Regions from separate parts of the Bacillus sp. EB V-12 genome, predicted to be linked through region 2. Evidence: riboswitches for the same ligand, from Rfam matches in the RefSeq annotation. Region 2 holds a riboswitch; the other holds the start of a gene.
What was found. A riboswitch is a leader RNA that binds a small molecule or an ion and turns the genes downstream of it on or off. The one in region 2 is predicted to bind cyclic di-AMP.

Region 1 (3,421 bases), on a different contig from region 2:
TAGCGGCTGAATAATACTTCTATAATGGGAATGTAATGTAACAAGCCTTACTTCAGGTTGCCACTTCTTCCATTTCTCTTCAAATTTCTTTTCCTCTTCTCTGTCAAAAGCAACATATACTGCGATAACTTGATCTGCCGAAAGAGATTTCGCATAGTTCAATGAATTTTCTACTACATGGGTCATACCTGCTACAGGAACGACAATTACATTCCCCTCAATTGGAATAAGAGGTTCGCAAGTTTTTAAACTTAATTGATCACCCACTGCATCATAATGCTTCTTAATTCGATGGAATAAGAAGATAATAACTGGTAAGAAAATAAGAATCGACCAAACTTGTGCAAATTTAGTTAAAAAGAACATGCTCATTACGATAAAACTAATAACTGCACCAATTAAATTAACCGTTAATCTTAAAGCCCATCCTTCAGGCTTTTCGCGAAGCCATTTTAATACCATCCCTGTTTGAGAAAGTGTAAATGGAATAAATACACCTACTGCATATAACGGAATTAAATGTTCTGTTTGTCCTTGGAAAGCTACAATTAAAATAATCGAAGCAACTCCAAGTATAATAATACCGTTTGAGTAACCTAGACGGTCTCCTCTAATCGTAAACATTCTCGGTATGAATTTATCTTTTGCAAGGTTAACCGCTAATAAAGGAAATGCAGAATAACCTGTATTAGCAGCGAGAATTAATATTAAAGCTGTTGTACCTTGTATGAAATAGTACATGAAATTACGTCCAAATGTTTGTTCAGCAATTTGAGAAACAACTGTTACTTCTTTACTCGGAGTCACTCCGTAATAATAAGCTAAAAATACAATTCCTGAAAATAACACAGCAAGTAATGCACCCATTGCAAGCAATGTTTTTGCAGCATTGTTTGGCGCAGGATCTTTAAAGTTCGGAATTGCATTTGAAATTGCTTCAACACCTGTTAAAGCAGAACTACCTGATGCAAATGCTCTTAGTAATAAAAATAAACTAATCCCTGCAACTGGTGTACCAATCGGCGCATGTAAAGTGGGTGAAACATGACCAGTTAAAATATTATATATGCCTACACCAATTAATATAAATAGTGCTAAAACGAATAAATAAACAGGATATGCTAAAACGGAAGCTGATTCCGTTACTCCCCTTAAATTTAATATCGTAATTAATATAACAAATATAACCGCAATAATTACGTTGTGTGCATGTAAGCTAGGAAACGCAGACGTAATTGCATCTGTACCAGCGGACACACTTACCGCAACAGTTAAAATATAGTCAACTAATAAAGATCCTCCAGCAATTAAGCCTGGATTCATCCCTAAATTTTCTTTTGATACAACATACGCTCCCCCGCCATGCGGATAAGCAAAAATAATTTGACGATAAGATAAAATAAGGGCTGTCAATAATACTAATACCCCAACAGCGATCGGAATGGAATACCAATAAGCGATCGCTCCAACACCTGCTAAAGCAATTAAAATTTGCTCTGGACCGTAAGCAACTGATGACAATGCGTCAGAAGATAAAATAGCTAAAGCTTTCGTTTTATTAAGCTTTTGTTCTCCAAGCTCCGTTGATTTTAACGGTCTTCCAATTAAAAATCTTTTAATAGATGAAACCAATGCTGTCCACTCTCCAATAATTTTGTACGAACTTTTCTGCTTGTTACAGCCAGTAAACTATTTCCTCAGAAAACAAAAAATGTCTACAAGCCATAGCGAAATAGACTTGTAGACATTATTTTTTTTGTCGCACAAGCTCCACCTTCCTTCTCAATATAACGCTTACGAGGTTAGCTGTCGGATTCGGGCCTATGAGTAGCCCTACCTTTTTTAAGGATTCACCCCATCGGATTATGTACTAATCCGTAAAAACGGGTCCCCCGTACCATGCGGTTTCAGCGATTTAGAAAATTGAAACTGTGGATTATAATACTCCTTTATTTTCAAAAAGTAAACAAAAATTTTCAATAAGAAAAAAATTAAAATGATTGTGCATAATCCACTGAGAAATATACATAATGAATACTAAAAAATCCGCAAAGGAGACCCATATGTCTAAAGAAAAGAAGCCTATTTTTTCCGATTCATATTTAGATGCAGTAGCAAATGAAATTAATCAGTTATATGGTAAACGTGAACAGGAAATAAATTTGACAGATAGAACGAAAAGAAATAAATAATTTGTCATACAAAAAAATAAAAAAGATAGCAATACACTTATATATTGCTATCTTTTTTATTTTTTCATACATCTAATTCTATTACAGATCTGTTAAAGGTCATCTCTTCATACACCTTTAAATTTTGATATATAGTGCCTAATAATGGTGCCGCTATAGAAAATTGCTCTGCTACATCCAGTAAATATCCTTGCAAGTGCTTCCCTTCAATAAACGAACCCTTCTCCATATCACGTTGCATCGATGACTTCATATCATACGAAATTTTATCAATTGTTTTCATATGTTCCTCGGCAATATTTTCCTTTACGGGAGCTCCTAATACTCTCATGATTTGTACAGATTCCTCAAATACATTACGGATAAAATCACGGCCGCCTTCACTTTCACGGATTGGTCCAATTGGTGCACGCATTAACGTTGTCACACCGGACATTACAGTAATAAATAAATATTTATGCCACATATCTTGCGTAATATTTTCACTTAAAACAAAACTAGATTTCGTACCTGCAAATGCTTTAGAAATATGCTTTACTCTCTCTGAATTTTGAGACTTAATTTCTCCAAACACAATTCTGTTGGCAGCGCTAGTTTGTACAATTTCTCCTTGATCGTTTAACGTCGTCTCGATAAAGCATAAACCGCCAATTACTTTTTCTTCGCCGAATTCTTTTTGTAATAGCGATAAATGAGCGATACCATTTAACAATGGAATGATTACAGTATTTTCGCCAACAAACGGCTTCAAATCTTGAATTGCCTCGTTTAAGTGATACGCTTTTGTTGAAAATAAAATGACATCAAATGGAGAAGTTCTCTCTTCTTTCGTTATTAATTTCGGTTGAAAGGAAAAATCCCCGTTAACACTTCGGATTACAAGTCCTCTTTCCTCTAATTGTTTTTTCCGTTTACTACGAACAAGAAATGTAACATCTGCTCCCTTTTCGACTAATCTGCCACCAAAAAATCCTCCGACTCCACCAGCGCCTAATACTAAAATCCGCATACAGCATCCCCCTTTTCAAAATAAAATTTTATAACTTTTAGTATACATAACATTATACATGTCCTCTGCTAAATAAGCTGAATTTTCACTCTCAATCGGGTATAAAACAGTGGTTATTTTCAAATAAATTTGGGCATGTTGTTTCTATAGCATATACGGAAAGGAAACAATGTAGATGGAGGCAATACAAGCAATTGAGGAAAAAGATGTAACAACAGCT
Region 2 (3,421 bases):
GCCATGATGGATACATCACTTCATCGATCTGATTAGTATAGGGGAATATCAATCTATGTTTGATTTCTTTTATACTAAGGAGGATGAGGTACATGGAACTAACACTTATTTGTGTTGGAGAAGAAAGTAAGGTAAATAGTTTAAGAGATTTAGTATCATTTCAACATGAGTTAATTATTTTTACAGCAAATGAAGAGATAGCGGCTGAAGTTAGGAATTGTGGGTTTGATTGGACTTATAGCTGCAGTAAGGAGCAGGACTTTACTAGTATTTGTGAGTGTATTAAGAAGGTGATTTTACTAGGGGATGAGCTTCCAATCGTTAGTTTTTTCACAGAACACATTCGCTTTTCTTTTCAAGCACCTATTACTGTTGTTACAAGGAATAAACGATATCCAGCGAGGCTCTATGAAACAATTGGAGCTAAGTTTGTCGTGTTTACAAATTGTGATAATATTTCTTTTTTATTTTTTGAATAGGGCGGGGGAAGAAATGATGAAGGTACTATTACTTGGAGATATAGCAAATCGTTGGGCAGTATCGGTAGAGCGAGTTCAAGAATTGGTTCAGATCGATCCCCTTTTTCCAGGGCCGTATATTATATTACCATCAAAAGATGCTTTGTATTTAGAGGTAGATATTACCGAGTATGAGCAGCTACATGCAGAATTGACACAAGTTTATATTCGCGGGAGAAATTTACGTGCATTTTTACGAGGAGAATAAAGGTTGAATAAAAAAGAGCGAATGCTGAGTGCAACAAGCTATGCACTTCATGTCATTCGCTCTTTTTATTTCATATTTAAAAGGTCATTTTTAAGAAAAGAGAAGAGAAATAAAGAAAATAGATGAAATAATAGTAATAATCTTCAATGTAAGCGTTTAAATGAATGTAAATATTGTTATTTTCAGTAATTTACTCCTTTACAAGTGAAATATAGAGGAGTATATTTACTCTCATAAATCATTCATAAAATTTCCAAAAAAACCTAAAATCGCTGAGTTCCAGAAATGGAGCGGGGGAACCAATTTTGTGCATCGTCACTTGGGGTGAATCTTTCAGTTTTGAAAGTAGGGCTACTCTTTAGGCCCGAATCCGACAGCTAACCTCGTAAGCGTTTAGAGAGGAGGTTTACTTTTTGTTGTTCATTTTTTGAACACTGAGTAGAGCTCAGTGTTCTTTTTTAATATTTAAATGGTAAATTTTAACAAAAATAAAGTGAGGGATAGCTATGTTAGATGTTGTAATGGTCGGGATTTTTATTTTATTAGTTGCATCAATGGCAAGTCTTGCAAGTTGGTCAGATAAAGTTGTGAAAGAAGGAAAGCAATCATGATGATTGTCTTATCGGTTATTGTCGCAGCAATTACAGTGTATTTAGTGTATGCATTATTAAATCCAGAGAAGTTTTAATTAGGGGGAATCATTCATTATGATTTGGGTTGCAGTCATTATTACAATGCTCTTGTTTATTTTAGTAGCAAAGCCAACGGGGGTTTATTTAGAAAAAGCTTTTCAAGGTAGCAAAACGCTAGATAAAGTATTTGGGCCTTTTGAAAAACTTATTTTTAAAATTACGGGTGTAAAAGAATACAATCAAACGTGGAAACAGTACGCATTATCATTAGTTTTACTCAACGGATTTATGATTGTTGTTGTATATTTCATTTTCAGATTACAAGGTGTGCTGCCGCTAAATCCAGCGCATATTGAAGGGATGGAGCCTACGCTCGCTTTTAATACAGCGATTAGTTTTATGGCTGATACAAATTTACAGCATTATAGCGGTGAAAATGGTTTATCCTATTTATCACAATTAATCGGGATTACATTTTTAATGTTTGCGGCACCAGCAACGACATTAGCGCTCGTTATGGCTTTTATAAGAGGACTTGCTGGAAAAGAACTTGGTAACTTTTTCGTTGATTTTACGAGAGCGTTAACGAGAGTGTTTCTTCCTATCGCATTTATTGCGGCACTAGTTTTTGTCGCACTTGGCGTACCCCAAACGTTAGATGGGGCGGTTACAGCACAAACGATTGATGGGGCAAAGCAAAGTATATTACGTGGACCTGTTGCATCATTCGTTTCCATAAAGGAACTTGGAAATAACGGCGGTGGATTTTTCGGAGCGAACTCTACGCATCCTTTTGAAAATCCAGGACAAATGAGTAATATTTTGCAAATGATGCTTATGATGTTATTACCAACAGCACTTCCATTTACGTACGGACGAATGGTAGGAAATAAAAAACAAGGTCGCATCCTTTTCGTATCACTTTTTATGGTGTTTTTACTAGGATTTATAACGATTACGACATCTGAACTAAATGGGAATCCGGCATTAAATGGAATGGGTATCGAACATGTACAAGGAAGTACAGAAGGGAAAGAAGTACGATTTGGAACAGTATTTTCTTCATTATACGCAACGGTAACGACAGCTGCTGAAACAGGCGCTGTTAATACGATGCATGATACGTTAACACCAATTGGCGGTTTAGTTCCGCTTGTAAATATGATGTTAAATACTGTGTATGGCGGCGTTGGAGCAGGTTTTGTAAACATTATTATGTATGCAATTATCGCGGTGTTTATATCTGGGTTAATGGTTGGACGGACACCAGAGTTTTTAGGTAAAAAGATTGAAGGTAAGGAAATGAAATTAATCGCGGTCACGATTTTATTTCATCCATTGCTCATTTTAGGATTTTCGGCATTAGCTCTTTCAACAAATTTAGGGACGGATGCTATTTCTCATTCCGGTTTCCACGGTTTGACGCAAGTGGTATATGAATATACATCGTCAGCTGCGAATAACGGATCTGGATTTGAAGGATTAGGAGATAATACACCGTTTTGGAATATTACGACTGGTTTAGTTATGTTTTTAGGACGTTACTTCAGTTTAATTACGATGCTAGCTGTGGCAGCTTCATTGAAAGAAAAAACGGTAGTGCCAGAAACAGTCGGAACGTTCCGTACAGATAATAGTTTATTTGGTGGCATCTTCATCGGAACAATTGTAATTGTCGGTGCATTAACATTCTTCCCGATGTTAGTACTCGGTCCAATTGCAGAATTTCTTACATTGAAGTAATGGAGGGTAAATGATGAGACCGGTAGTAGTAAAAGAAAAACAATTAAATGAGTCCCAAATACATGCTGTAGAAGATGAAGTTAGACAAGCGAAAACGATGGATCGTGATATCGTAACACATGCGATGAAGCAATCCGTTGCGAAATTGAATCCGAAGGTCATGATAAAGAATCCGATTATGTTCGTTGTGGAAATTGGATTTATCATTACGTTCATTTTATCTTTTCTTCCAAGCAGTTCTAGTAGTATACCAGGATGGTTTAATATAACAGTTTCTCTCATTCTATTATTTACAGTTTTATTTGCGAATTTTGCAGAAG

Region 1: it holds a riboswitch for cyclic di-AMP, as region 2 does, so the genes downstream of both, ACZDYH_RS14890 (APC family permease) here and ACZDYH_RS06610 (SipW-dependent-type signal peptide-containing protein) in region 2, are expected to answer to the same signal.

The regions. Positions count from the first base shown of each region.
Region 1 covers NZ_JBUXJL010000003.1:656,353-659,773, forward strand. Annotated here, with positions in the region: gene ACZDYH_RS14890 (APC family permease) at 1-1,632, opposite strand, end outside; cyclic di-AMP (ydaO/yuaA leader) riboswitch at 1,777-1,923, opposite strand; gene ACZDYH_RS14895 (hypothetical protein) at 2,064-2,192, shown strand; gene panE (2-dehydropantoate 2-reductase) at 2,257-3,201, opposite strand; gene ACZDYH_RS14905 (hypothetical protein) at 3,377-3,421, shown strand, end outside.
Region 2 covers NZ_JBUXJL010000002.1:12,837-16,257, forward strand. Annotated here, with positions in the region: gene ACZDYH_RS06595 (hypothetical protein) at 93-479, shown strand; gene ACZDYH_RS06600 (hypothetical protein) at 493-726, shown strand; gene ACZDYH_RS06605 (hypothetical protein) at 730-852, shown strand; cyclic di-AMP (ydaO/yuaA leader) riboswitch at 987-1,132, shown strand; gene ACZDYH_RS06610 (SipW-dependent-type signal peptide-containing protein) at 1,233-1,337, shown strand; gene kdpF (K(+)-transporting ATPase subunit F) at 1,337-1,414, shown strand; gene kdpA (potassium-transporting ATPase subunit KdpA) at 1,434-3,101, shown strand; gene kdpB (potassium-transporting ATPase subunit KdpB) at 3,115-3,421, shown strand, end outside.